One region of the Priestia sp. D3YE.R1 genome, then DNA from elsewhere that is predicted to be linked to it. Evidence: predicted binding sites of a transcription regulator. Region 1 holds the regulator's gene; the other holds the start of a gene.

Evidence for each region. Region 1 encodes NrdR, which represses ribonucleotide reductase genes. Its sites were predicted from a motif close to AACACNATATATNGTGTT; they were not measured.
Region 2: ACOZIR_RS02140 (vitamin B12-dependent ribonucleotide reductase) is a predicted target of NrdR. The motif match lies at 10,831-10,848, and genes of this name have one in related genera.

The regions. Positions count from the first base shown of each region.
Region 1 is NZ_JBLTHW010000001.1:134,975-150,101, reverse strand. It holds gene dnaI (primosomal protein DnaI) at 1-432, opposite strand, end outside; gene ACOZIR_RS00765 (replication initiation and membrane attachment family protein) at 464-1,879, opposite strand; gene nrdR (transcriptional regulator NrdR) at 1,952-2,413, opposite strand; gene ACOZIR_RS00755 (hypothetical protein) at 2,657-3,043, opposite strand; gene speD (adenosylmethionine decarboxylase) at 3,137-3,517, opposite strand; gene ACOZIR_RS00745 (glyceraldehyde-3-phosphate dehydrogenase) at 3,942-4,973, opposite strand; gene coaE (dephospho-CoA kinase) at 5,248-5,844, opposite strand; gene ytaF (sporulation membrane protein YtaF) at 5,868-6,497, opposite strand; gene mutM (DNA-formamidopyrimidine glycosylase) at 6,558-7,391, opposite strand; gene polA (DNA polymerase I) at 7,413-10,040, opposite strand; gene pnpS (two-component system histidine kinase PnpS) at 10,369-12,141, opposite strand; gene ACOZIR_RS00715 (response regulator transcription factor) at 12,134-12,850, opposite strand; gene ACOZIR_RS00710 (MaoC family dehydratase) at 13,029-13,505, opposite strand; gene mdh (malate dehydrogenase) at 13,639-14,577, opposite strand; gene icd (NADP-dependent isocitrate dehydrogenase) at 14,606-15,127, opposite strand, start outside.
Region 2 is NZ_JBLTHW010000001.1:406,727-421,853, reverse strand. It holds gene spoIIIAC (stage III sporulation protein AC) at 1-15, opposite strand, end outside; gene spoIIIAB (stage III sporulation protein SpoIIIAB) at 35-547, opposite strand; gene spoIIIAA (stage III sporulation protein AA) at 554-1,501, opposite strand; gene ACOZIR_RS02185 (YqhV family protein) at 1,567-1,848, opposite strand; gene efp (elongation factor P) at 1,987-2,544, opposite strand; gene ACOZIR_RS02175 (M24 family metallopeptidase) at 2,564-3,622, opposite strand; gene aroQ (type II 3-dehydroquinate dehydratase) at 3,624-4,061, opposite strand; gene ACOZIR_RS02165 (YqhR family membrane protein) at 4,183-4,719, opposite strand; gene ACOZIR_RS02160 (DUF1385 domain-containing protein) at 5,028-5,984, shown strand; gene ACOZIR_RS02155 (SA1362 family protein) at 6,033-6,431, shown strand; gene ACOZIR_RS02150 (patatin-like phospholipase family protein) at 6,462-7,343, opposite strand; gene mntR (transcriptional regulator MntR) at 7,445-7,876, opposite strand; gene ACOZIR_RS02140 (vitamin B12-dependent ribonucleotide reductase) at 8,161-10,719, opposite strand; gene ACOZIR_RS02135 (lipoate--protein ligase family protein) at 11,031-11,864, opposite strand; gene ACOZIR_RS02130 (rhodanese-like domain-containing protein) at 12,095-12,478, shown strand; gene gcvPB (aminomethyl-transferring glycine dehydrogenase subunit GcvPB) at 12,523-14,001, opposite strand; gene gcvPA (aminomethyl-transferring glycine dehydrogenase subunit GcvPA) at 13,994-15,127, opposite strand, start outside.

The DNA of each region.
Region 1 (15,127 bases):
AACAGCTTCAAATCGTTCACGTTCAAGTGTAATCTTAGACATCGTTGCTTGCAAAATTTCTTTGGGAATGTACATACATTGAATAAGAGATTCTTGTTCTTTTCGCTCATCTTCTTGGACTTTTCTAGGGCAGCGTTCATACTGCACATCAATATTACGGCCTTTTACAACCAGCTGAGGGTGATATCCCTTCACCATATTGACACAGCTTTGCAGAGAAGGACATTTATCGCAGCATTTGCTTTGGTCGATAAATTCATGCATCTTCATCAAGCCCCGGTCAACCATTTGCTCATCTAACTCATAGCGATGCTCTTGGATGAATGCTCTCACATCTTGGTTTGACATAATATTCTTTTTTAATGCTTCTAATCGCGCTTTAAAATCTTTTTTATTAATCAACTGATTTAATGAGTCGTTAATAGGTTTCATTATTTCACCCCACTTCTATCATAACAATTTTTTATTCTTTATGCTTTGGGTCAAGCTTTTTTAACTTTTCTTCTAGTTTACGTTTTCGTTCTTCAAACTCTGCATCATATGCTGGCTCTGCTTTTTTCTCTACCTGCTCTTTATTTTTTAACCAGTTTGGCACCATTTCTTCACGCACAATTTTTCGTCCGGCCGTTTTTTTATTTTGCTTGGCTTCCGTCCAGTTTTGATATTCTTTCTGTTCATTTTTAGCTAAATTCATCGCTTCTTGAACAGTTTGTACCTTTTTCCGCGCCCAGTGTCCAGCGATTTTCTCTACATAGCTCTTAGATAGTTTCATATCGGATCTTAGCATAACATAGTAAATCAGAACATTTACTACCCCTGGTGAAAGCTTTTGATTAAACATCACTTCTTCAATCATTTGCAAATCTGCTTTTGATGGCTCTGCTCCCCCTGAAAACTCGATCAATAGCTGTCGAGGAGAGGTGACTTCAAGCTGTTGAATGAGCTGCTCTTCTTTTGTCTGAGGCTGCTTTTCCTGCATGGTACGAAGCATAGGAGGCTGAATTTGTTCGCTTAGATTTGGAAGTGCTTCTCCATTTTCAAATTGGTAAAAGGACTGTGCTGCTTTTCTAAGCAATTCAATATCAACTTGATCATTCTCATTTAGCGAATCGAGCACTACATTTTTCATTTGAAGAGGATCGATGCCGTATAAAAAAGCTAACTTTTCAATCGCTTGTTTTACTTTAGATGTAATGGACCTTTTCGAAATCATTGAATCTGTTAGGCCTGCTAAAAATAAATCAAAATCAAAGGAATCCGGGCTCATCTCAATAGAAGCACGGTTTGAAGAATCTATAAAGTCCGTTTGAGCATCAGGAGAAAATACATCCTTGCTTTCAGACTGAAAACTTGGAGCCAGCTCCGTTGCTTTAACTGATTTAAATACATCGTTAAATGAATGCGTCACATCTTTGAACGATTGATCATCCACGAGTGAATCCGAAAAATAATTTTTTACTTTTTGAAAGATGGATTTTCCTAGTCGGTTATATAAATATACATTTAACACGCCATCGTTAAAGAACTGATGGGGCGTAAGAGGAGGAATGAGCTCATAAATGAACACACGAACATCATCTTCTTCCTTAATATATGTTTTTAACAAACCGATGCCTTCTAATTTTAACCGTTCATGGTAAATAGCTTTCAAATTAATTTGCATCATTGACATTAGGTGATGATGCGTAGACTCTTTTCCCCATAAACGATCTTGTTCCAGCTCGCTCCATAGCGTCATATACAAACCAAAACACGTCGTACCCACCAACGGCTGATAGAGCATTGTTAAAATCTTTCGGTCGTATTCCTGCAGTATGCCGCTCGAACGAACAACATAACGATCGACCGGTATCATTTCTTTCCAATGTTGTTCTTTCATGTCGTTCCCTACCTACTTTTAAAGTAATAGAAATGACAAAAAAAGAGCCTAAAGAATACTTCAATAGCTCTTTTACAGTCGTTCCTTCTTAATTAAATCTTTTAATTCATCAATAAATACATTGATGTCTTTAAATTGTCGGTATACCGAAGCAAATCGAACATAAGAGACTTCATCGATAGCAGCTAATCGCTCCATCACCATTTCTCCTACCACATCTGACTGCACCTCTGATGTACCCTGACTGCGCAGCTCTGTTTCAATATCGTGTACGGTATCTTCCAGTTGCTTTAAGCTTACTTGGCGTTTTTCACACGCCTTAATTAACCCTCGAAGGATTTTGTCTTTGCTGAACTCTTCTCTCGCTCCATCTTTTTTTACAACAATTAACGGAAGTTCTTCTACTTTCTCAAAAGTTGTAAAACGATAGTGACACTCTTCGCATTCACGTCTTCTACGAATAGAGCGGCCTTCTTCTACAGGGCGCGAGTCCAGCACTCTCGTTCCATTGTAATGACAGGATGGGCACTTCATATTCTCAGCTCCAATAATAAACCTTGTTTTTCTTTTTATTTTCTCTCATATAAGTTAATTTCCATCTATGTTAGCCGGCTATTCGCCATTTATTATGATTGTCATCATCATTTCCTTTATCAAACACGATGCTATATTAAAGGATTTGCTTTATTCCATCTTATAGAAAACAAGGCTTGAATACAAGTAAAGGAAAAGGAATTTCCCCATTTTATTCCCTGAAATTCAAAAATAATAAGGAACTTACGAAGAAAGAGGAATAAGTTTTTGATCAAAGCTCTTATAAAGCGTACGTACAAGTTCTTTACTAAAACCAAAATCAACTGGCACCACTTTTGACTCTGTTGTAGCAGAAAAATCGATAGCGGTTTCAAGAGGACGTACGCTAATAATGGTAATCACAACAAAAGCTTTTCTTCCTTTTACAACGTTTAAGCTAATTTCTCCTCGCTCTTCATATGCAGCAATTATCTCTATCCCTTGCATGTGCTTCAACATTTCATGAACTTGCTTAAATGCATTCCCAGCCGTTGTTTTGTAATAGTGCGTTTTTAGAGTCGGATCTGAATGGCGATCGCTTGTTTCTACATGATTAGAAAATAAAGATTTAACTGCTTGTACTACCCCCATGTTGTTATCCCCTTTGTTTTTGCGTATTAAAAATTTATATACTAAAAAGAGGTGTGTAATACACCTCTTAACTTACGTAATCAATCGACACTATTAAAGTGCATTCGCTTTAGTTTGTTTTACCTGAACAGGACCCATTCCACGTGGTAATTCAATTGTTTCACGTGTCTGTGCACTTAGAGCATCTGCAATATAATCTGCTGCGATTGTAGGATCTAAATGACCACAAGTATAAACATCGATACTTGCATAACCATGCTCTGGGAAGCTGTGAATCGTTAAATGTGATTCTGAAATAATAACAACGCCACTTACACCTTGAGGTGCAAATTTATGGAACGCTACTTCGCGAACTTCCGCACCAGATTTTAAAGCTGCATCAACAAACGTTTTTTCAATATAATCAATATCATTTAACTTATCGAAATCGCATCCCCATAATTCTGAGATGACATGACGACCCATTGTTTCCATAATGATATTTCCCCCTTTAACAATTTTTAATCGTTAAACATGAAGTTCTTTCGCCATATAGCATGTTAACTACCACGGGGGAAAGTTAGTCCAAAGAGGTCCTAACCCTTTAAGTAGCCACATCACCGAAAGGTACACAAGAAGTTCACGAAACATAGTATACTTTGTTTACATTTATTTTGCAATACGTGTTTTGATTTTATTAAAGATTGTTCCCGCAGATAGACCTATACAAATTACCCCTGTATTCTCGTGAGACAGTGTGTAAAAGCTGCTAAACGACTATTAATTTTTTATTAAAATTGAGAAAAAGAAACACCCCTTTGCATGCTTATCTTATTGCTTTTCCCTATTCTTTTGAATAAAAACAAAAAAAAACAGGGCGATAGCTCCCTGTTTTTTTAAAAAGCAATCTATAGCTTTCTTAGCTTACTCTTATTTTTGATCCATTACGCATTTCTGCAGCAATATATCTTACCAAATCGACTACGCGCTGAGAGTAGCCCCACTCGTTATCGTACCAAGCTAACACTTTAATTTTATGATCCTCCATTACGATCGTGGATAGTCCATCTACAATAGCTGAATGAGGATTTGTATTAAAGTCAATTGATACGAGTGGTTCCATTGTTAAATTTAAAATATTCTTTAATGGTCCTTCAGCAGCTTTAATAAACGCTAAATTAACATCTTCCATCGTCACAGGTTTCCTTACATCCACAACTAAATCGACAAGCGATACGTTCGGCGTAGGAACGCGCAGCGCCATTCCATGAAGCTTTCCTTTTAAGTGAGGAAGAACTAATGAAAGCGCCTTGGCTGCTCCAGTTGTTGTAGGAATAATTGATTGAGCACACGCACGGGCTCTTCGCAAATCTTTATGCGGGTTATCAATATTCTTTTGATCATTTGTATATGCGTGAACGGTCGTCATTAAACCGTTTTCAATTGTGAACGCTTCGTCTAACACCTTGACAACTGGAGCTAGACAATTTGTCGTACAAGAAGCATTAGAGATAATGTTATGCTGATTCACATCAAACTCTCGTTCGTTTACGCCCATCACAATGGTAATATCTTCTTGTTTACCCGGTGCCGTTAAGACAACTTTTTTCGCACCTGCTTCAATATGTAACTGCGCTTTTTCTCTTGAATTAAATTTCCCCGTTGCTTCAACAACTAGATCAATCCCAAGCTCTTTCCAAGGCAAATTCAGCGGATCACGTGAATTTAATAGCTGGATTCTTTTACCGTTAACAATTAGCGCATCATCATCACATTTAACATCTCCATTAAATGGTCCGTGTATAGAGTCATACTTGATTAAATGTGCTAATGTTTCGGCTGGATAAGATGCATTTATTGCAATAATATCTAAATTCTCCTCTATAATCGCTGTGCGAAACACCATTCTTCCTATTCTCCCAAAACCATTAATGGCAATACGTGCTTTCATGGCTATACCCCTCTCTATATGTGTTATACTATTTAACTTTTTATATTGAATAGTATAACATAAATATTTAAAAAGTGAATAATATTAATTTTTTTTAATAAATTATTTTAATTAAGTTTTACTATATGTATATAGCGAGAACAGATATTTAACACATTCTTTTTTAGCAGCCCTTAAATATTCGCAATAAAAAATCCGAACGAGCTTGATTCTCCCTCAAGAATCAAGCTCGTTCAGATTTTCCTTCAGCTAACATACTTTTGTCCCAGCCTCTTTAATCTAGCCACAGGGCTAATATACTTAAAAGCTGTTGTTTTGTTTCCTCTACAGGTCCGTTGTTATTGATCACCGCATCGGCTAAGGCTACTTTTTGAATTAAAGGCAGCTGTGCGTGGATACGTGCATAGGCATCCTCCGTCGAAAGATCATTACGAGACTTTAACCTTTCTAGCTGCACAGGCTCATCGACATATACAACCACTACTTTATCAACTAAGTGTGTTAAATCACTTTCAAACAGCAGCGGAATATCTAATACCACAGCATCGTATCCTTCCTCGATATACCTTTCCTTTTGAGAAAGCATTTCTTTTCTTACCGCAGGATGTACAATTGCATTCAACTTTTTACGTTCTTCCTCTTGATAAAACACAATTTCCCCTAAAGCCGCTCGATTGATCTCCGCATTTTCGTGAAGAATGGCACGGCCGAACGTCTCTACAATTTGGTTGTATGCTTCTTTTCCTGGTTCGACGACTTCTTTTGCAATGTGGTCAGCATCGATTACCGGAATATTAATATCTCTCAGCATTCCAGTTACCGTGCTTTTTCCACTAGCAATTCCGCCCGTTAATCCAATTACAATTGACATTGGCCTCTCCTTTATCGCTTTATTTAAAATCTAAAAATACCTAAAATAATAAGCAGAACTCCCGGTAAAAAGGAAAACATTTTCATCCATGATAAACGTGAAAAAACTTTGCCAAACTGTATGCCAGCACTTAAAAAAAGTGAACTCATAAGAGCTACAGCAATTGCTAAAGCATACGGCGAATAACCTAATAAAGCTGCTCCAAATCCTGCTCCAAATGCATCAAGAGATAATGCAATTCCAAGTATAAATGCTTCAATCCCAGTGATGGAACCTGAATTATCTAAATCTGCTGCCGTCGGTTTTTTCAATACGTTAATGACTAAGCCAATCGACTTAATTTCAATCTTCACTAATGTTTTTTCTTCTTTCACCCGCGATGAATCTGCCGGACAAAAAAACTGGTATAAAATCCACATTCCAAGTAGAACAAGAATACCTCCGCCTACTTTATTTAGTACATCCACTGAAAATAGATGCGTAAGTACCTTTCCTAAAAACATAGAAAACATTAAAGAAAATGCTGAGCAACATGAAATAATAAAAATGGATTTCAGCGGGATTTTCACCTTTCGAAGTCCGTATGTCAGGCCAACGCTAAAGCTGTCAAGACTTACGGCAAAAGCAAGAATAAGTAAAGAAAATGTTATCATGATGAGAGGACTCCTTTCCTTTCTGTCTATACGTAGTATATGAAAGGAGCCCATCCATTGTTATTTTTTAGCCGGCTGACAATTTGGGCAGATGTGTGTTCCTCTGCCGCCTACAACAAATTTTTCAATTGGGGTACCGCACATTTTACAGGATTCGCCTTTTCTTCCGTACACGTACAGCTGCTGCTGAAACATGCCTATTTGCCCCTGTGTGTTTACATACGTGCGAATTGTGCTGCCCCCTTGTTTCACCGCTTCTTGAAGAGTCGCTACAATTTCTTCGTACAATTTTTCATACTCTTCGTCTGTTAATTGGCTGGCTACTCGTTCAGGGTGAATCCCTGCGCGAAATAGTGCTTCATCTACATAAATATTCCCGAGCCCAACCACAACATTTTGATCGAGTAAAACCGGCTTGATTTTTCGAGAGGTTTTGCCGATTCGCATTTTTAATTGACTTGGATTAAATGTTTCGTCAAACGGTTCAGGTCCAAGGCCAATAAGAGGAGGAAACAGGTCTTCCTCTCCCTTTTTAAATAAGTGCATGGTACCAAACTTCCTTACATCCCGGTATCGCAATTCTGTTCCATCGGTGAAGTGAAAAAAGACGTGTACATGCTTATCTGGTTCTTCTGCATTTTCATGGAGAGCATATTTTCCTTCCATACGCAGATGAGAAACCATCGTATAATCATCGAGTACAATTTTCAAAAACTTACCTCTGCGTTCAACATCTTGAATGGTTTGCCCAACAAGCGCGTCACAAAACTGCTCAACTTGCTCAGGACGTTTGATAATATTAGGCCATTTAACGGTTACACGCTCAATGGTCTTACCACTGGCTAATTCAATCAACGTACGTCTGACGGTTTCAACTTCTGGTAATTCTGGCACGTTTGTCACATCCTTTTTCCACTACTTTGCTTCGTACCAAGTCTTTCCGTAAGAATAATCTACTTTCAACGGAACTTCTAGCTCTAAAGCATGCTCCATTACTTCTGGTACGATTTTCTCTAAAATTTTAATTTCTTCTTCTGGAGCTTCAAAAATCAGCTCATCGTGTACTTGAAGCAGTAGCTTAGCCTGAAGATTTTCATCTTTTAAGCGCTTAGCCATTTCAATCATTGCTTTTTTAATAATATCAGCTGCTGTCCCTTGAATAGGCGTATTCATAGCTGTACGCTCAGCGAAGCTGCGGAGATTAAAGTTTCGGCTCGTGATTTCAGGCAAGTAACGTCGGCGGTGCAAGAGCGTTGTTACATATCCCTTTTCTTTTGCATCGCGCACAATCGTATCCATATACTCCTGTACACCCGGGAAGCTTTTTAAATAGCGTTCAATAAAAGTAGCCGCTGCTTTTCTTGTAATTCCTAAACTTTGCGATAAACCGTAATCACTGATGCCGTAGACGATTCCAAAATTAACTGCTTTAGCCTGACGGCGCATATTGGACGTTACTTCTTCTCTTTCGACATGGAACACATCCATCGCTGTTTTAGTATGAATATCTAAGTCATGCTTAAACGCATCAATTAGCTTTTCATCATCTGCAATATGAGCCAGTACGCGCAGCTCAATTTGTGAATAATCTGCCGCAAATATTAACCAATCAGGCTGTGAAGGCACGAATGCACCTCTTATTTTTTTACCTTCTTCAAGACGAATCGGGATGTTTTGCAAGTTAGGATCTACTGAGCTTAATCTTCCCGTTTGAGTTAACGTTTGATTAAAGCGGGTATGAACTTTCCCATCGCTTTCATGAATAACCTTTTTTAATCCTTCAATATACGTAGACTGTAATTTTCCTAGCTGACGGTATTGTAAAATCTCTGGGATAATATCATGGGCGCTAGCTAATTGCTCTAATACATCAGCTGATGTGGAATAGCCTGTTTTTGTTTTCTTTATGACTGGAAGCTGCATTTTTTCAAAAAGAACAACTCCTAGCTGCTTTGGTGAATTAATATTGAATTCTTGCCCCGCGTATTCGTAGATTTTCGCTTCAATTTTTTCAAGCTGTTCTCGAAGATCTTCGCCCATTTCATCCAAACGCGCCCGGTCAATTTTCACCCCTTGATATTCCATATCAGCAAGGACAATGGCAAGAGGCATTTCAAGCTTTTCAAACAGCTCAAACTGTTCATTCTCAACCAATTCTTTTTCTAACACTTCTTTTAAATACGCTACGGCGGCTGCTTTTCTTATAACATGCTCAGCTAGCTGATCGTCTTCTGCAATGCTTCGCTTAGCTCCCTTTCCATACACAGCTTCATCTGATTGTACTTGATGATATCCTTTTAATTTTGCAATTGTCGCTAGATCATCATTTGCCTCAGCAGGATTCAAGATGTAAGAAGCAATCATGACATCATGTTCAATTCCTTTAATTTCATGCCCCGCCCATTTTAAGGATACAATTGTACGTTTTCCATTAAACACCGTCTTTTTTACACGTTCGTCTTCTAACCATGCTTTAAATTTAGGAGATGAAAGAGCTGTGTCTTTATCAATAAAATAGTGGCCATTTTTGTTGCTGATTCCAAAACCGAGCAGCTGATTGTGATGATAGTTTTCTTCATACCCTTCTACGATCAGAGCTGCTTCGCTTGTTAACATATCATCGTGAATTTCTTCCGCTATCTCAAACGTCAGTTCTTCAAAATCTGCTTCCTCTTCTGCTGTTTCACCGAATTTAGCAAGCAGAGAATTAAACCCAAGCTCTTTAAATAAAGAGATGACCTTTGAAGATTCAAACCCGTCATATTTTGCATCTTCTACAGATACTTTAAGAGGCGCTTCGCAATAAATAGTTGCAAGCTTTTTACTCATGATGGCTGATTCACGATTATCTTCTAGCTTTTCTTTTAATTTTTTACCGCTGACTTGATCGATAGATTGCAATACGTTTTCAACCGTTTCAAACTCTTTTAATAGCTTTAAGGCTGTTTTTTCCCCGACTCCGGGCACGCCTGGGATATTATCCGAGCTGTCTCCCATAAGGCCTTTCATATCAATGATTTGTGCAGCCGTAATACCATACTTTTCATCAATGGCTGCCGGCGTATATGAATCGACATCTGTGATCCCTTTTCTCGTAATATCTACGGTTACATGCTCTGACACAAGCTGAAGTAAATCTTTATCCCCAGAAATGACTTTTACGGCCATTCCTTTTTGTTCAGCTTGTTTTGAAAGTGTACCGATAATATCATCTGCTTCATAATCAGGCAGTTCATAGCGCTTAATCCCATATGCATCTAACAACTCACGAATAAAGGGAAACTGCTCTGAAAGTTCAGGAGGCGTCTTTTGTCTGCCACCTTTATATTCTGTAAATGTTTTGTGACGAAACGTTGTTTTCCCTGCATCAAAAGCCACGAGTAAATGCGTCGGCTTCTCTTCTTCTAAAATACGTGTCAGCATTGTAGTAAAGCCGTATATGGCATTTGTATGTATTCCTTTATCATTGTTTAAAAGCGGCAAAGCAAAAAATGCACGGTAGGCAATACTATTCCCGTCAATTAATACTAGTTTTTGTGTCATTCATGTTCCTCCATTTCGCTCTCTTCTTATCTTACCTTTATTTTAGCAAACAATAAGCTTTAAGGACAAAAAGTACTCTTGAATTCAACGTTTTATTTTCATGCGGCCATAAGATTTGTACATCATAAAATAAAAACACCGCCTAGTTATTTTAGGCGGTGTAGCATGTGAATGGATAGAAATTGTCAGAAAGAATCGGCGAAAATAGCACGGTTAAAGCTATTTTCGCCTTACATATTGGCTCCTTGGATGAAGGGGTTTCCATGAAAAATTGTATCAATTAATTATTAAGCTACATTAAATAAATTGTAAAAGGAACGTAAACATTTTACATCTGCGGCAAATACTTGTGCAGCTTCACCGAAAAAGTTGTCCCTTTATTGACTTCACTTTTCACTTCAATTTCCCCTTTATGAGCTTCAACAAGATGCTTAACAATTGCTAATCCAAGACCTGTTCCTCCGGAATTACGGCTTCTTGCTTTATCTACTCTGTAAAAACGCTCAAAAATACGTGAAATTTCATCAGAATCAATACCGATACCTGTATCTTGAACATGAACCGTAATCGTTTCTTCTTCCTCTTCAAGCGAAACGTGAACGGTTCCTCCAGACATTGTATACATGAGCGCATTGCCAATTAAGTTAACGAACACTTGCATAAGGCGCTGACTGTCACCATCAATCCACGCTTCTTCAGGAAGCGTATCTAACGTTAGCGTGATTTCTTTTTCATTCGCTCGGTTTGATAGCACTGTTATGACCTCATAGAGAAGGGTATTCAAATCTACCGAATGAATGCTTAGTTTAAAACCTTGCTGTTCAACTTTAGATAAATCCAAAAGATCTTGAATCAAGCTCTCCATGCGCTGACTTTCCGTTAAAATAATAGATAGAAACTGCTGTCGCAGCTGCGGATCTTCCATGGCACCGTCTAGTAATGTCTCACTAAATCCTTTTATAGACGTAATAGGAGTTTTTAGTTCATGAGACACATTCGCTACAAAGTCACGGCGAACTTGTTCTAGTTTTTTCAGCTCAGTAATATCATGGAAAACAAGCACAATTCCTTTCCATTCATCGTTTAAGCCAATAATCGGCGCTCCGTAAACATCAAAATATCTTCGTTCAATATTTAAAGGCAGAACCACTTGTTTTCGAACCTTTACTTCGGTCATAAATATTTTTTCCACAAGTTTAATGATTTCTTTGTGCTCAAATACCTCATAATACAAGTGATAAAGGAAGTCGTCTGGATGTATATGAAACTGCTCTTTATAAGCTCGATTCACTAAGTTTATATAGCCTCGACTATCGATAAGAAGCATGCCGCTTCCCATATTTTCAATTAGCGTGCGCAGCCTGTCCTGCTGCATTTCTTGATTAGTGATAGACTCTTGCAGATTACGAGCAAGTGCGTTAATAGACTGACTCAGCATCCCTGTTTCATCTACATAATCTTCATATGTACGAGCTTTATAATTCCCTTTTGCAAGTTCCATAGCCACCTTGGTTGCCGATTCAATAGGACGGGTATAGCGCCCCATAATCTTTACACCTAAGAGTAAAATCACAATCAAAGCTAGACCTAAGCTTCCAATAAGAAGGCCCCAGATTTGCTGATTTACTTGTTTTAATGAATCAAACGATGTACTCAGAACAACAAATCCCTCTTGCTTACCTTCTATAATAAGCGGGATACCATAGTAATATAAGTCGTAATCTTCTTTAATTTGATCAAAGCTTTTTTTGCTGTTTAACTGCTTTTTCAATACTTGTTGGATTACAATACTTTTTTCGATTCTTTGCTGCTTGCTACCTGGATTTGAGTCAACTAATATTTTTCCATCTTTTTGAACGACAGTCGTTCGTACACTTAGCGAATGACTGATTTGATCAACTTTAGATTTTAAAGCAGGACTTGTGATGCCTTCTTCGCTAATGTACATTTCCACAAGCTTTGCTTCTTTTTCCATTCGCTCTTGAAACGTCTGAAAATAAAAGTTTTTAAACAACTGCCCCAGCAGCAGGCCAAGACCTACTAATACAATAATGATAAGTACTAATAGAGCCAAAAGTAGCCTTGAACGAAATTTATTCATCTACCTTTGGTTCCTCCAGCTTATATCCTAATCCTCTAATCGTTTTTATATAAACAGGTTTTCGCGTGTTGTGTTCAATTTTCTCACGCAAATGGCTGATGTGCACATCTACAATTCGTGTATCTCCGGCAAAATCATAATTCCACACTGCACTTAGCAGCTGATCACGAGTTAATACCCGCCCCTTGTACTTTGCCAAATATAATAATAACTCAAATTCTTTTGGAGTAAGCTCAAGCTGCTCTTGATTAAAGTAGGCCTCATAATGATCTGGAAGAATTTTTAAATCACCGATCATGATGCGCTCGCCATCTTCCTCTTGTTCATTTTCCTGAGCAATAATTTGTGTTCTGCGTAAAATGGCTTTTACACGCGCTACTACTTCTCGAGGGCTAAATGGTTTCGTCATGTAGTCATCTGCGCCAAGTTCTAGCCCTAATACCTTGTCAAACTCATCGTCTTTTGCAGTTAACATTAAAATAGGCGTCATCACTTTTTGCTGACGAAGCTTTTTACAAACTTCAATTCCATCCATCTTAGGAAGCATCAAGTCTAACACAATTAAATCAGGTTTTCCTCCTAGTGCCTTGTTGTATCCTTCTTCCCCGTCTTCAGCTGTTTCTACTGTAAAGCCAGCTTGTTGTAAATTATATTGTAATAATGTTGAAATTGATTGTTCATCATCTACGACTAATAATTTCTTACTCATATTAACGATATAAGCCTCCATCTAGTTAAATTAAACCGCAGCTTCATCCAAATGATATTATTTTCTATTTATCTTCTCTTATCATACAATGTTTTAGCCTGGTTCTCCAATACATTTCAACATTTTCAGAAAATATGGCTAAAGAGTTTCTTCTATATTTATAGATATTTAAGAGGTTTTAAAAATTTTCAAAGTCATGTGTCTCTACTGATGGAAGTCTAAACGGCGGATACACAAGAAACCGGGCCGTTACTACTTTCTCTTTTTGCTCATTGACCGCTTCCACTTCAATCGTAACAGTTTTAGAAGAAACATCTACCTCTGTGACTTCAAATAAAAATTCAATCGTACTATAATGATGAATTTTTTTGGGGAAGGCAACCGTATGTTCTGCAACATGACTTCCAGGCCCAGGCAAGTACTTTGAAATGGCTGCTGTCATAATACCGGTAATCATAATGCTTGGCACAATAGGTTTCTTAAAAGGTGTCTGAGATGCGTAATCATGCTGAATGTATAAAGGGTTAGAATCATTTGTTAGCCCTAAGTACAATAAGATATCTTTATCTTCAATTCGTTCAGTTAGCGTTAATTTTTCTCCAACTTTTATATCTTCAATACTTCGACCTATTTTTTGTTTTTTACCTAATACCATCATCATTCCACCTTTTGTATAAAGTAATAGTTTTTCTTTATATACAAGAAAAATTCGAGGTTTCCCTCGAATTTTCCTTGTGACTATTGTTTGAATATTGATAAAAACCTATACTCAAACCTACTTTATTGTATTAAGCTAATACACCCATGACAGTTTTGACTGATTTTGCTGATTGATCTAACGCAGCTTTTTCAGAATCAGTAAGTTCTAATTCAATTACTTGCTCAATTCCTGCAGCTCCTAATACGGTCGGAACACCTAAGTAGATGCCGTTATAACCATATTCACCTTCTAGGTAAGCAATCGCTGGTAAAATACGACGCTGATCTTTTAAGATCGCTTCTGTCATTTCCACTAAAGAAGCAGCAGGAGCGTAGTACGCACTTCCGTTCCCTAATAAGTTTACGATCTCGCCGCCGCCTTTGCGTGTTCTTTCAACAATTGCTTCAAGACGCGCTTTGGGAATAAGCGTTTCAAGAGGAATACCGCCAGCATATGAGTAGCGTACAAGAGGTACCATATCGTCGCCATGTCCACCAAGTACAAAGCCTGTGATATCTTTCACTGAAATGTTTAACTCCTGCGCTACGAACGTACGGAAACGTGCAGAATCTAACACGCCTGATTGACCGATTACACGGTTTTTAGGAAAACCAGATTCTTTAAATACTGTGTACGTCATAGCATCTACCGGGTTTGTTAACACGATAATGTGACAGTTTGGCGAGTATTTAACAACTTCTTGAGTAACAGACTTCATAATTTTTTGGTTTGTTGTGACTAAATCATCGCGACTCATACCTGGCTTACGCGCGATACCAGCTGTAATAATGACAATGTCAGAGTCAGCTGTGTCTTCGTAGTTGGCTGTTCCTGTAATGTTAGCGTCAAAGCCTTGTACAGGACTTGCTTCTAACATATCCAGCGCTTTACCTTTAGCTGGATTTTCTAATTGCGGAATATCAACTAATACAACATCAGCTAATTCTTTTTGACCAATTAAAAAAGCAGTTGTAGCTCCCGTAAAGCCCGCTCCGATAACAGATACTTTTTTACGCATATTTGCCATTATAATTCCTCCCCTAAATGAATAGCTATTAAACTGTTACTTGTTTTCCTAGATTGCTAATTAATTCATCAGCAAACTCTGAACACTTCACTTCTGTTGCACCGTCCATTAAACGTGCGAAATCATATGTTACTACTTTTGAAGCAATTGTTTTTTCCATTGATTTCATGATTAAATCCGCTGCTTCATTCCAGCCAAGGTGTTCAAGCATTAACACACCTGATAATAATACAGAAGATGGGTTTACTTTATCTAAACCAGCATATTTAGGTGCTGTACCGTGAGTGGCTTCAAAGATAGCATGTCCAGTTTCATAGTTGATGTTTGCTCCTGGAGCAATTCCGATACCGCCAACTTGTGCTGCTAATGCATCTGAAATGTAATCTCCATTTAAATTCATTGTTGCTACTACATCAAATTCACGTGGACGAGTTAAAATTTGTTGTAAGAAGATATCTGCAATTGAATCTTTTACAATAATTTTCCCTGCTGCTTCCGCTTCTGCTTGAGCTTTGTTTGCAGCTTGTGCACCTTCTTTTTCAACGATGCG
Region 2 (15,127 bases), 270 kb from region 1:
CATATCAATTCCCACATTCAATCCTCCTCCATCGCTACATCAATAGGATGACCAGTAGCAATCCAGATAGAAAGCCCAAACTTTTAACCATTTTTTCATAGCGATTCTGCTTATCAACTGCATCTTGTTCTTCGCGTTCGAGATGATTCAGCGTCAGCAAGATATGCTTTTGCTGCGAATAACGATCATGCTGACCAAGCGTTTCACCAAATTGTTTTAAGATTTCTAGTTCTCCTGTTTTAAGTGCGGTTTGTTTCCAAAATTGATCCAACGTCTTTTCCCAAGCTTCCTTGACACTTTCAGTACCTTCTTTTAATTTCATTGAAAACTCGCTAAATAAAGAAGCTAAAGGGTTAGGAAGCTGTAAAGATAACAAATGAGCAACTTCTTGAAGAGGCCGGTTGCTGTACATAATTTCTGCTTCTAACGACCGAAGAGCCGTTTTTAATTGCCTGAGCTGCCTAGGTCTTTCGCTAAGCTGCTTTGCAAACTCAAATCCTGTGTAAGTGGAAGCAAATAAGATAAAGATGGCACCAAACAGTTTCATACACCATCATCCTTTACTATTTTCAATAAGCGACTTTTCAGCGGTCGTTTTCATGGAGTTATAATGCTCATCATAGATAGCCTGAAGTGTTCCAGGACCTCGGCTGTTCGATAGCACAACATACCTTTTAAATACGTGAAGTTTCATTAAAGCTTGCAAAGTGGGACGCTTCATTAAATCGTCAATGTCATACCCATGAACAGTCATAATGACACGAACGCCAGCATTAACGGCTTCAAGTACGGCCTTACAATCTTCTTCACTTCCAACTTCATCCACGATCAGTACATCGGGACTCATGGAGCGAATCATCATCATCATGCCTTCAGCTTTTGGACAGCTATCTAATAAATCCATTCTAGATCCAAATGTATGCTGAGGAACTCCTTTAACAGCCCCAGCAATTTCTGATCGTTCATCTACAATCCCTACTTTAAACGGAGGAATCTTAGAGCGCTCTATGCCAGTACTTATTACTCTGGCTAAATCACGAATCATGGTTGTTTTTCCTGTTTGCGGAGGTCCTATAATGACCGTACTTTGCCAATAACGATTGTATAAAAAAGGAATAAGCTGATTCGAAATGCCAATCTTTTGTTTAGCAATCCGGATATTAAAGGATGATACATCTCGAATCACACGAACCTGTCCATTTTCCGTTACAACTTTTCCCGCTAGTCCAACCCGGTGTCCGCCTTCAATGGTGACATATCCTTTTTTTAATTCTTCTTCAATCATATAAATCGAAAACTGGCTTAATTTATTTAAGATAAATAAAGCATCTTCTGCACTTGGAAGATACGATTCGAAATAAGGCTGATTGTTGATTGTAAATTCGATAGGTCTTCCTATGCGCACTCGAATTTCTTCTAGTACATGAGAATGGTTTGTGACATAAAATTCAACAGTCTTTTTTAAATTAGGCGGAAAAATTGTAAGTATTTCGTTTAACATATTCATCCCCTCATATTTGAACTCATTTCAATGTATTATGAGCTTGACCATTTTATGCCTACCTTTTATTTAAAAACACCGATTAAAATGAAGAGCACCCCTATTACAATCATGATTAATTTTCCAAAAGATAATTGATCTGCTACGGACACTAAACCAATGGTGAAAGAACTCACCATCACAATCGGACCAACAAGCGCTAGCATTCCATTAATCATTAATGCTTTTTTCACATCATTGTTTGTTACAATTAAAATAGCGGCAATAAACTCAATAAATGAAGAAATAAATCGAAGGCACGCCATCGTTAATACCGTACCGTTTAAATGATCCAACCACTGCTTCATAAGCCCCTCCTATATCTCTGCGTTGTTTAGTACAACCTATGCAAAATAAGGAAGGGTTAGCACCAAAAAACACACAAAAAAGGCAGAGAATGATTCTCTGCCTTTTTTGTGTGTTTGCAGCTTGCTTACACGACCGAATTACGCGCGTGATACGTAGCTGCTGTCTGTTGTGTTGATAATTAATACGTCACCTTCATTTACGAAGAACGGAACGTTTACTGTTAAACCAGTTTCAACAGTTGCCGGTTTTGTACCGCCAGAAGCTGTGTCACCTTTAATACCAGGTTCAGTTTCTGTTACTTTAAGCTCAACTGTGTTTGGAAGTTCAACACCTAATGTCTCACCTTGGTACATCATAATTGCTACTTCCATATTTTCTTTTAAGAATTTTAGCTCATATTCAATTGCACTCGCCGGAAGCTCTAATTGCTCATAAGACTGGTTGTCCATGAATACGTGCTGATCGCCGCTTGCATATAGATATTGCATTTTACGATTATCAATTTGAGCTTTTCCTACCTTTTCACCTGCACGGAACGTTTTTTCTTGCACAGCTCCTGTACGAAGGTTACGCAGTTTTGAGCGAACGAATGCAGCGCCTTTACCAGGCTTTACGTGTTGGAAATCCATTACACGCCAAATACCTCCGTCTACTTCTACTGTCAAACCTGTACGAAAATCATTTACTGAAATCATGAAGAAATCCTCCTACATTTTATAAAATAATGAACTCTTTTGATGAGTGCGATAATGCCTCATTACCTTCTGCTGTGACGACCGTATCATCTTCAATACGAACGCCCCCTAAGTCTGGTATGTAAATACCTGGTTCAACGGTTACAATCATACCTGGCTGCAGTACATCTGTAGATTTTACAGAAAGCGATGGGCCTTCGTGTACTTCTAACCCTACGCCGTGACCGGTCGAATGTCCAAAATACTGGCCGTATCCGTGTTCTGTAATATAATCACGCGTTAGCGCATCTGCTTCTTTACCCGTCATACCTGCTTTGATGCCGTTCATTCCGTTAAGCTGTGCTTGCAGTACGACATTATAAATTTCTTTTAGCTTATCACTTACTTCACCGACGGCAAATGTTCGTGTGATATCTGAACAGTAACCATTATAGTATGCGCCAAAATCAAGCGTTACAAGTTCGCCTTTTTCAATTACTTTGTCAGAAGCAACACCATGCGGTAAAGCCCCGCGATGCCCTGAAGCAACAATTGTATCAAAAGATGAAGATGTTGCGCCTTGTTTTCTCATAAAGAACTCCAGTTCATTAGACACTTGAAGCTCTGTTAAACCAGGACGAACAAAGGTTAAAATATGTTCATATGCTGCATCTGCTATTTTTGCAGCTTCCTTTAATATCTTAATCTCTGAGTCACTCTTTATCAAGCGTAAGTTTTCGATTGCGTGCGAGATTGGAACAAGTTCCGCGCCGATATGCTTATCAAATAATTGATGCTGTCCATATGTAACATAATTCTGTTCAAAGCCAAGCTTTTTAATTCCAAATTGTTTCACTACATTTGCTACTTCTTCTACAATAGGACCCTTGTGCTGAACAATATCAAAACCTTCTGTTTGACTAGTTGCTTGTTCAACATAACGAAAATCTGTTACAAATGCCGCTTTGTCTTCAGAAATGATAACGACACCTGCAGATCCTGTAAAATTAGTCATATAGCGTCTGTTATATTCGCTTGTAATTACAACACCATCTACATTCAATTTTGAAAACTGTTCGCGTAGTTTTTCGATTTTCATTTTATTTCCCCCTTAATTGTAAAAGTGCCTGCAGGGCAAGCTCATATCCGTATAAACCTAACCCAACAATTTGACCATGCGTAACAGGTGCCGTCACCGAATGGTGGCGAAACTCTTCACGCTTATGTACGTTCGAAATATGCACTTCAATAACGGGAACAGATATACTGGCAATCGCATCTCGAATGGCATAACTGTAGTGAGTAAAAGCCCCAGGATTGATCATAATACCATCAAACTTCTCATCCGCTTCGTGAATCCAGTCGATAATTACACCTTCATGGTTAGACTGTACGCACTCAACTTCTACTCCGTGGTCTCTGCCTGCTCGCTGAAGCCTCTCTTCAAGATTTTGAAGATTATCTGTCCCATATACCGCTGGTTCGCGTACGCCTAAACGATTTAAATTAGGACCGTTTATTACTAAAATCTTATTCATCTTACTTCAACACTCTCCCCTACTACGAACCCTTTATGCAGCTCACTTATGTGAATTTGCACTTTATTTTTCTTTTTAAATCATTATACAGAATATATTAGCATACGTTGGAACATTCACACTACTTATTCGCCGTTTGAAAATCTGTAGACTCATCTTTTGTTTGAAGCTCTGCCGCTTCAAAAGAAATGGAATATCCAATGAATACACCATATAAAATATAAATACAGAGGGATGAAATAATCGTGTTAGCTGGAAGCTCTCCAATTGTTTTTAAGTTGGGAAAGAGCGGGTTCAAAACAACGAATACAATTCCCCACCATAATAAGCCGTAGGCAAAACCTATCCAAATTGTTTTAAACTTCTTTAATAGGACGTAGTATAACAACCCGACAACAATAGATAATACCCCTATAAGAAAAATACTGACGATAACACCTATTCCTTTATCCTTCCAATCACCTAATGCCCATGGATCTAAAAGCATATTTGGATTGATAATGCTAAAGCTAAACAGATAATTTAAATAGCCAATAAAGCTCCAGAAAACCCCTCCAAAAAAGGAAATAAAGATAGCTTTAAATAAAAAAGACATTTCCTGTTTATGCGTAGGGTGGTTATCCTGTTTTTTTTCATGCTGTTCTTTAGGTTCTGACATATTAATCACCTCTTGATGTAGTATGAACTTTTTTCTCATTTCCTACCGACTCATTTCTAAGTTTTTACGTTTATTACTCTTCCTATACGCAAGAAGGGAGCCTGATATCGAAGAGATATTTTAAAACTACTTCGCACAGAGTTTTATAAACAAATTTTATAAATGAAAGGAAAAAAATTCATAACGAGGGTGTGGAGATGAAAAATATTGGCTAAACTAGATAACATGCATCCGCCTAGAGGTTTATTTGATTTTGCTGTAGAATATAAAATACTAAGAAGTCTAGTTAAGTTAGGTTGGTGCCTGAAATGTCTAAATTACAAAAACCTGCGTATGGTGGTCAAGCCGTTATAGAAGGTGTCATGTTCGGTGGCAAACGTATGATGGTAACGGCTATTCGCCGCAAAGATCAATCTATTGATTATTTTCATTCAAAAAGAAAATCAAATTCCGTACTCACTGCTTTAAAAAAAATTCCTTTTTTAAGAGGAATTGCAGCTATTGTTGAAGCTAGTGCAAACGGTACGCAGCACTTGAACTTTTCCTCTGAACGCTATGACGTGAATCCAGAAGATGATGCTCAAGTAGCAGCAGAACAACAAAAAGAGAAAAAAGAATCAAAACTATCTTTAATATTTGGCGTTGCAACTATTGGTGTAATATCCTTTCTTTTCGGGAAAGTACTATTTACATTGATTCCTGTGTTTTTAGCACAATTGACACGTCCTGTTTTCACTTCAAGTGTAGCTCAAGTTTTTATTGAAGGAGTATTTAAACTATTATTGCTCCTTGGCTATATTTATGTGATTTCACAAACGCCACTTATTAAACGGGTGTTTCAATATCATGGAGCAGAACACAAGGTCATTAATGCATATGAAAACAATGCTGAACTTACGGTAGAAGCCGTTCAAGTACAATCTCGACTTCATTATCGCTGCGGAAGTAGCTTTATCCTCTTTACCGTAGTTGTAGGAATGTTTGTCTACCTACTCGTTCCAACGGATCCTCTTTGGTTACGAATTGTGGATCGCCTTGCATTAATTCCAGTTGTCCTTGGTTTATCATTTGAAGTGTTACAGTTAACCAATAAAGTTCGTCATGTCCCTCTTCTTCGCTTTTTAGGTTATCCCGGTTTATGGCTTCAGCTTTTAACAACCAAAGAACCAAAAGATGATCAAGTTGAAGTTGCGATTGCTTCATTTAAAGAACTTTTACGCGTTGAAAATGAACTTTCTTCTACCACTGACGAACAAGTTGTCTAATCCACACCGTTTTGCTTTCTTTTTTTACTATTTTAGGAGGTGAACAAAATGAGACGTCCATTCGTGAAACCACTTGTATATGGTCTAATCGGGTTAGGAGTCATTGGCTTTGCATTTACGTTGATTACAGATCCAGCTGTTTTATTACGTCAAGCAGGTTATATTTTTCTGTTTATCATTTTGTTTTACTTAGTTTATCGGTTTATTCTCCGCCCTTCTCAGACAAAAGGTCAAGATAGAGGCTATGTGCGCGCAGTAAAGCAATCGAAACTGCGTCAAAAAGAAAAAGAGCGAGGAAGCAACAAAGTTGATATGCATACGTACCGAAGCTCAAATAAGCGCCCGGTATCCAAATCAACGAAACCGCTAAAGAAAAAGAAAAACAACTCACACTTGACCGTCATCGAAGGTACAAAAGGAAAAAAGAAAAATAGAGCATTCTTTTAAAAAAACAAGGAGAAGAGCCTCCTTGTTTTTTTAATAGCACCATTTTTTCAAAAATGCCCTTGTACGCTTTTTGCCAAACGCAATCAGCTCTTCTTTCCGTTCTTCTGTGAGAGTAAATTCTGTCGCAAAAACTTGATTAACAGGTAAAAAGATAATATTTTTTTCGTGACGTTTTGAAATATGTCTTGCATCGTGCGCATCTTTCATCGTCTCAAAAAGCGCACTGAATAAACCAACGGCATTTTTAATTTTATTCCGTTCTCTCTCTTCGTCCTTCGGGCTCAGCTTCACACCAATTACCGGTCGTTTCTTAAGACTTTTATCATCATCAAAGAGAAAAATTGGAAAGTTGCTTAACACGCCCCCGTCGACTATTAAACTGCTTGGAGTAGATTTTAATTTAACCGGCTCAAAAAAATATGGAATGCTGCAGCTCATTCGAACGGCTCTTGCTACAGAAAAGCGATTCGGGTCGATTTGATATTTAGGCAAATCATCTGGAAGAACAAGCATCGTACTGTTGGTCAAATCTGAAGCAATAATACGCAGCGACTGATCAGGCAAATCAGCAAATGTACGAATTCCTCTGCTCCGCAGTTTCTCAGCAATCCACTTTTCAAGCCTTTCTCCTTTATATAATCCCATTTTCCAATATAAAAACAGCCACTTTGTCAAGCTTGATGGTAAAAAAGACATTCTTTGATCTAAAAAAGAAGATAACTCAATTTCATTCATCATTTCAACAATTTCTTCACTTGTATAACCGGCTGCTACAAATGCACAAATAATGGAACCCGCACTCGTTCCGGCTAACCGCCGAAAGATCAAGCCTTTTTCCTCTAGAGCTTGTAACGCGCCAATCAGTGCAAGCCCTTTAATACCGCCACCTGAAAACACTCCGTCGACGTACACAGCCTCTCCTCCAAACTACCCACTCTACATTTGTAGTCGACTCAGCAACAAGTTATGATAAAAAGAAAAAAGCAGTGACGCTATTGGCCGCTGCTTTTCTCTTATAATTTCTGCTCTTCTTCATTTCGTTTTTGTACATTGCGAAGATCTTGAATACGGTTATGATTTTCTTCAAAGTATTGAACCAAATCTCCAATTCGATCAATGGAATTCCAGCTTAAATGATGTTCAATTCCTTCTACGTCATCATAAATATTTTTCTCATCCACGCCAATAATTCGCAATAGCTGCTCTAAAAGCTCGTGGCGATAAACAAGACGTTTTCCAATCTTCTGTCCCTTAGCTGTTAAAACAAGGCCTCGATATTTTTCATAAATTAAGTACTCATCTTTGTCTAGTTTTTGAACCATCTTCGTTACAGATGAGGGGTGAACCGCCAATGCATCAGCAATATCAGACACTCGAGCGTATCCTTTATCTTCAATTAGCATATATATTTGTTCAATATAATCTTCCATACTCGGTGTAGGCATGAAATCTCCCCCAATTAATATTATGTATTGCTAATAATAAGTCATAAATGTCTGTTTCTTATAGTGATATCGTGTTCATGTTTGATAATCTATGTGAAAAAAACGTGTAAATAAAGCGATGTCATAAGATAAAACTGGATAAAAGACATTCAATTAAAATCATACTACAATGCTTATTCAAATACAAGAACCGTTCGATCCCGCTTCTTATTTATGCCCCATTTTTATACATAATAAAAGCTGACTCGTTTGAGTCAGCTTTTACTAGTCAATCATGTTCAAAATTAAAGGCCGCATTTCAGCTGTGCACCACAGTTTGTACATGTGTTGCATCCGCCCATTTCTTCTACCGTTCCTTGACGGCAAACCGGACAAGTATTGCCTACTTCAGAACCAATTGTCACATCAGTTGAACGAATTTCGTTAATTGTATCAACTAACACCACGTGCGGTTTCGTTTCTTCTTTTGGCGCTTCAATTTCTTCATCAAATGTATTTTCTTCTGCTTTTAGCGTTAAGACTTGTGCATCACGGCTTCCGTCTACGTACACCGTACCGCCTTTTGCTCCGCCTTTATACAGACGTTCGTACACTTTTTGAACTTGCTCTACCGTGTAACCGCGAGGAGCGTTTACTGTTTTACTAATTGAGCTGTCAATCCAGCGCTGAATCACACATTGCACGTCCGCGTGAGCTTGTGGTGCAAGTTCCATAGCTGAAATGAACCATTCAGGGAGATTGTTTGGATCTGCTTCTGGATGCTGATCTAAATACTCTTGAACGATATCAGCTTTTACTTCAATAAACTTACCTAAACGGCCGCTTCGGAAGTATGAGAATGAGAAATAAGGTTCAAGACCCGTTGATACTCCAACCATTGTTCCAGTACTGCCTGTTGGCGCTACTGTTAGTAGATGAGAGTTTCGAATACCGTGCTCTTTAATGTTTTCACGAATATCTTCAGGCATTTTTTTCATGAAGCCTGTATTTGTGAATGCTTCACGTAAAGAAGCCGTTTCAGCATCTGTTTCGCCCACTAAGAACGGGAAGCTTCCTTTTTCTTTTCCAAGCTCTACAGACGCGCGGTAAGCCGTTGTTGCAATTGTTTCAAACACTTTATCTACTAACTCATTGCCTTTGTCAGAGCCGTACTCTGTTTCACAATAAATAAGAAGATCGTGAAGACCCATTACACCAAGACCAACGCGGCGTTCGCCAAGCGCTTGCTTTTGGTTTTCTTCTAAGAAATAAGGAGTTGCATCAATAACGTTATCTTGCATTCTAACGCCAGTTTCAACTGTTTGACGTAGCTTTTCAAAGTTAACTGTTTTCATTTCTTTATCTGCCATTTGCGCTAAGTTAACAGCAGCTAAGTTGCAGACGGAGAATGGTGCAAGTGGTTGTTCACCACATGGATTTGTTGCAACAACGTGCTGACCATATGCTTGAGCATTTGTCATGTCATTGGCATTGTCGAAGAAGAAAATGCCTGGTTCAGCTGAGTACGTTGCACAAATATTAATTAAGTTCCATAGCTCTTTTGCACGGATAGTACGGTACGTACGAACTTTGTTTCCTTGTTTTGCCCATTCGCGCACATCGCCTACTTCGTGCCAGTTTTCATTGTAATTAGCCATTTCTTCTTTTGAATAGCTTTCTACGTCTGGGAAGCGAAGTTCGTATTCTCCGTCGTTTTCAACAGCATCCATGAAATCTTTTGTTAAGCATACAGAAATGTTTGCTCCTGTTAAAAACTCTGAGTTATGAACGCTGTACGTTCCGCCTGTTTGCAGCTTTTCTTCTGCATCTTTAATGATTTTTTCACTGAACCCACCAAGACCAGGAATTTGTTTATAGTTAATGATTCCTTGGTACATCGCTTCTTCAGACTCTGTTAGCGGCGTGAACTTCAATTTATCTTGCGCGTGCTTTTTAATCATTTCGTCATTTGTGTTTTCAATTAAGAAACGTAAAATGCGAGGGTTTTGCATTTTAGAAATAATAAACTCTACAATGTCAGGATGCCAGTCGGCAAGCATGATCATTTGAGCTCCCCTGCGCGACCCACCTTGCTCAACAAGATGCGTCAGTTTAGCAATATCATCTAACCATGAAACCGAACCAGATGATTTGCCGTTTACACCGCGAGCGAGCGTGTTGCGCGGGCGAAGAGTTGAACCATTCGTTCCAACACCGCCTCCACGGCTCATGATTTCCATTACTTGTTTGCGGTGTTCTGAAATACCTTCACGTGAATCTTTTACATAAGGCATTACGTAACAGTTGAAGTACGTTACGTCTGTGTCAGCACCTGCACCGTAAAGAACGCGGCCAGCTGGTACAAAGTTTAGCTGAACAAGCTCTTGATAGAACTTTTCAAACCACTCTTTGCGCTTTTCTTCTGTTTTTTCCACAGAAGCTAATCCTGTTGCATTACGTTTTGCAATTTGCTCGTAGAAGACTTCTAGAGGCTTTTCAATGACATCTAGCGAACGAGTAATTAACCCGTTTTCTGCTTCTTCAGGCGATAAAGCACCTCTAAACTCATCTTCTACCTTGACAACAGCGGCCTTTTGCTCAAAATTAATGCTTTCCACATAGCCAAGTCCTCGTGCTGGAAATTTTGGATCTTCCTTTACAGTTAGAACAACAAAATCTCCTTCTGATAACGTTAATTTTTCCGTATCTTTAAACGCATAGCGGTCTAACATTACCAATCTTGAAACACCTTTATGAGTCAACTTCATATCCGGTGTAATCGGATGTACTTGCGGAAAGCGTTCAATATCTGAATTGAGCTTTTCAACATTCATATTCACTTTTTGATTTAACAAAACAGTCATTCTCACAACTCCTTACTTATCGAACATCTATAAATTTATTAACTCTTTTTCCTTTTAAAGGAAAAAGAGTTTTTCAATCAACTATCAATAACTTACCACACGGCTTGGACGAATTCAATATATAGTATTTGACACTCGACCAAACATCTACATATAGAAAGGTGTCAAGTGAAATATTTTTTTTTTCGCAAAAAAAGTGTTTGACTTTTCTTCCCCATGTATTCTATTAGCCAAGCATTATTTCTAAAAATTCCAATAAAAAGTGCAACTTATAGAAGTTGCACTTTTATCTATTTCCCATGGGCATCCGTTTAGCGCTTAAAGTTCCATTCATCCGATCCGTACTTTGTTCGCGCTAGTTCTTCTACATATGCTTCCTCTTCTTCAGACAGCGTATACGGTTCTAAATCAATATCAAGAGCCAAAGCAAATCCTTTGTAAAACGCTTCTTTCGCTTCTTCAATAGGGATTTTGCGGCCCGCAATTGCATTGATGGCTACCGCTTTAGAACGAAATGCGCGCTGCATTCTTTCCTTCACGCGATCATTTGGATAATTAAACACGCTGAATAATTTATCTTCATCAATCTCTAACAGAATAGAGCCGTGCTGTAGAATAACTCCTTTTTGTCTAGTTTGGGCACTTCCAGCAATTTTGCGGCCCTCTACAACTAGTTCATACCAAGAAGGAGCATCAAAACACACGGATGAACGAGGGTTTTTTAAGCTATTTTTTTCTTCTTCTGAACGAGGAATAGCAAAATAAGCCTCGAGCCCTAACGAACGAAATCCTTCCAGTAAACCTTCCGAGATGACGCGATATGCCTCTGTAACTGTCTTAGGCATGTTAGGATACTCTTCAGATACAATTACGCTGTAAGTAAGCTCTTCATCATGAAGCACGCCTCTGCCGCCCGTTGGACGTCTCACAAAGCCTAGTCCTAATTCTTTTACTTTATCAAAGTTAATTTCTTTTTCAGCTTTTTGAAAATAACCGATCGACAGCGTTGGAGGGTTCCATCCGTAAAAACGAATCGTAGGTGGAATTTCTCCTTTACTATGCCATTCTAATAACGCTTCATCTAACGCCATATTGTAATAAGGCGAACGGTTGTTGGAATCAATAAATCTCCACTTTGCTTTCATCTACCTCATCCTCAGCTATATGTAATATAAAAAATAAATCCGTTTTTTAGTCTACCAAAAGATTGGGCTAAGGAAAAGCAAAGAGCAACATAAAACTGTGAATTCAAATGTGGTAGTTTTTTCATTTTCGGGAAGAAATCCGCTAGATTCAAGGCAAAATCGCTTTACTTCTAATTTCATTCACTTATATAATAAGAGTATGGATTTTGTCGAAGAAAGGAAGAATCAGCATGTCACCAATTACAGCAGTACTCATTTTACTTGGAATAATCATCATATACTCTGTCGTTATGTTCTTTGTCCAACGTCGCATTATGAAAACGTTAACTGAAGAAGAATTCCGCAGCGGCTACCGCAAGGCACAGCTAGTTGATATTCGTGAACCGAATGAATTCGAAAACGGACATATTTTAGGCGCACGAAATATTCCTCTTTCACAGTTCCGTATGCGCATTAAAGAATTTCGTCCAGATCAGCCTGTCTACATCTATTGTCAAAGCGGAATGCGCACAGGACGCGCAGCACAAATGCTTCGTCGCCACGGTGTTAAAGAAATCTATGATTTAAAAGGCGGCTTCAAAATGTGGAACGGTAAAGTGAAAAAGAAAAAATAATGATATGTATATAGAAAAACCTCGCCTTTGAGCGAGGTTTTTTGTTAGACGTTTTGAACAGCCTGTTCTTTCTGATAGCGAAGAACTGGTTTTCTCGCTGCCAGCGTTTCGTCAAGGCGCTTCACAACCGTTGTATGCGGAGCTTCCTGTACAAGTTCAGGCGTCTGTTCTGCTTCTTTTGCAATTTGAATCATCGCATCGATAAACGCATCCAGCGTTTCTTTCGACTCCGTTTCCGTTGGTTCGATCATCATGCACTCTTCTACAATAAGCGGGAAGTAGATAGTCGGCGGATGATAGCCAAAATCAAGCAGTCGTTTCGCAATATCCAATGTGCGCACGCCAAGCTTTTTCTGACGTTTTCCTGATAAAACAAATTCGTGCTTACAGTGACGGTCAAACGGCAGCTCATAGTGCTCTGCTAAACGACGCATCATATAGTTGGCATTTAACACAGCATTTTCCGTTACGGCTTTTAAGCCGTCTGGACCCATTGAACGAATATACGTATAAGCGCGAACGTTGATACCGAAGTTGCCGTAAAACGGCTTTACGCGTCCAATTGACTGAGGACGGTTATAGTCGAAGTGGTAGCCTTGTTCTGTTTTCACAAGCACTGGTTTAGGCAGATACGGAATTAAATCTGCTTTTACCCCTACCGGACCAGAACCAGGACCGCCTCCTCCATGAGGACCTGTAAACGTTTTATGAAGGTTTAAATGCACAACGTCAAACCCCATATCTCCAGGGCGAGCTTTACTTAATACTGCGTTTAAATTTGCACCATCATAATAAAGTTTCCCACCTGCTGCGTGAACAATTTCAGCCATTTCTAAAATATCTTCTTCAAATAACCCTAGCGTATTTGGGTTTGTTAACATTAAAGCGGCTGTATCTTCTCCCACTACGCGGCGTAAATCCTCTAAGTCCACTAAACCATGTTCGTTTGATTTTACCGTTACCGTTTCAAATCCCGCAACTGTTGCCGAAGCCGGGTTCGTTCCATGAGCTGAGTCTGGAACAATGACTTTTGTTCGCTGCGTCTCACCATTTGCTTCGTGATAGGCACGAATCATCATAAGCCCGGTCCACTCGCCGTGAGCACCTGCTGCTGGCTGAAGTGTTACTTCATCCATTCCCGTAATTTCTGTTAAATGCTCTTGTAAATCATATAAAAGTTCGAGAGCACCTTGAACCGTTTGCTCATCTTGAAGCGGATGAATATGCGCAAATCCAGCAATGCGTGCTGCTTGTTCATTCACTTTTGGATTATATTTCATCGTACATGAACCAAGCGGATAAAACCCTGAGTCCACTCCGTGATTTCGTTTTGAAAGCGCGGTGTAGTGACGCATAATATCAAGTTCTGATACTTCAGGAAGCTCAGGAGCTTCGGTACGCACATACGCTTTTCCAAGCAGTTCTTCAGCATTTACTTGCGGCACATCTAACTCCGGCAATGAATAGCCGATTCGCCCTTCTTTACTGCTTTCAAAAATAAGTGATTGATTTTGATTAAGCATGAAGATCCCCCAATTCATTTACAAGTTGGTCAATTTCCTCTTTTGTACGGAGCTCTGTAAAAGCAAGCAGCATGTGATTTTCAAGCGATTGGTTATCACGGCTAAGATCATAACCGCCAATTATTTTTGATGCTAATAAATGATTGTTTGCTTCTGCTACCGAAACAGGAAGCTTCACGACTAGTTCGTTAAAAAACGCTCCTTCAAATGCTACATTTACTCCTTTTGCCTTTAACGCTTCATATGCATAATGCGCTTTTGATAAGTTTTGCAGCGCCATTTCTTTTACACCTTGCTTGCCTAAAGCTGTCATGGCAACCGATGCTGCTAAAGCATTTAACGCTTGATTTGAACAAATGTTAGACGTTGCTTTATCGCGGCGTATATGCTGTTCACGCGCTTGAAGCGTTAATACAAACCCTCGCTTACCGTTTTCATCCACCGTTTGCCCTACTAATCGCCCTGGAATTTTCCGCATAAGCTTAGACGTAGTTGCAAAGTATCCGCAGTGCGGGCCTCCAAATTGACTTGGAATACCAAATGGCTGTGCATCTCCAATGACGATGTCCGCTCCGAATTCTCCAGGAGGCGTAAGTAAACCTAATGATAAAGGATTGCTTGAAACGACAAACATGCATTTTTCTTGATGAGTAATTTCTTCAATTTCTTTTAACGGCTCGATTTGTCCGTAGAAATTTGGGTATTGGACAATAACAGCTGCCACGTCACTCCCCATCTCTTTTTCTAATGCAATCATATCTGTTACTCCGTCTGCTGCAGGGATTTCTACCACTTCAATGTATTGACCCTTCGCATACGTTTTTAAAACATCTTTTGACTCAGGGTGAACAGCCGCAGAGACAAGTACTTTTTTCTTTTTTGTTTGACCCGCACTGAGCATAGCGGCTTCTGCTAAAGCAGTTCCTCCGTCATACATAGAAGAATTAGCCACGTCCATCCCCGTTAACTCACAAATCATTGTTTGAAATTCAAAGATGGCCTGAAGTTCTCCTTGAGAGATTTCTGGTTGATACGGAGTATAAGCCGTATAAAATTCTGAACGAGAAATAACATGATCAACAATAACCGGCATGTAATGATCGTAAACTCCTGCTCCTAAAAAAGA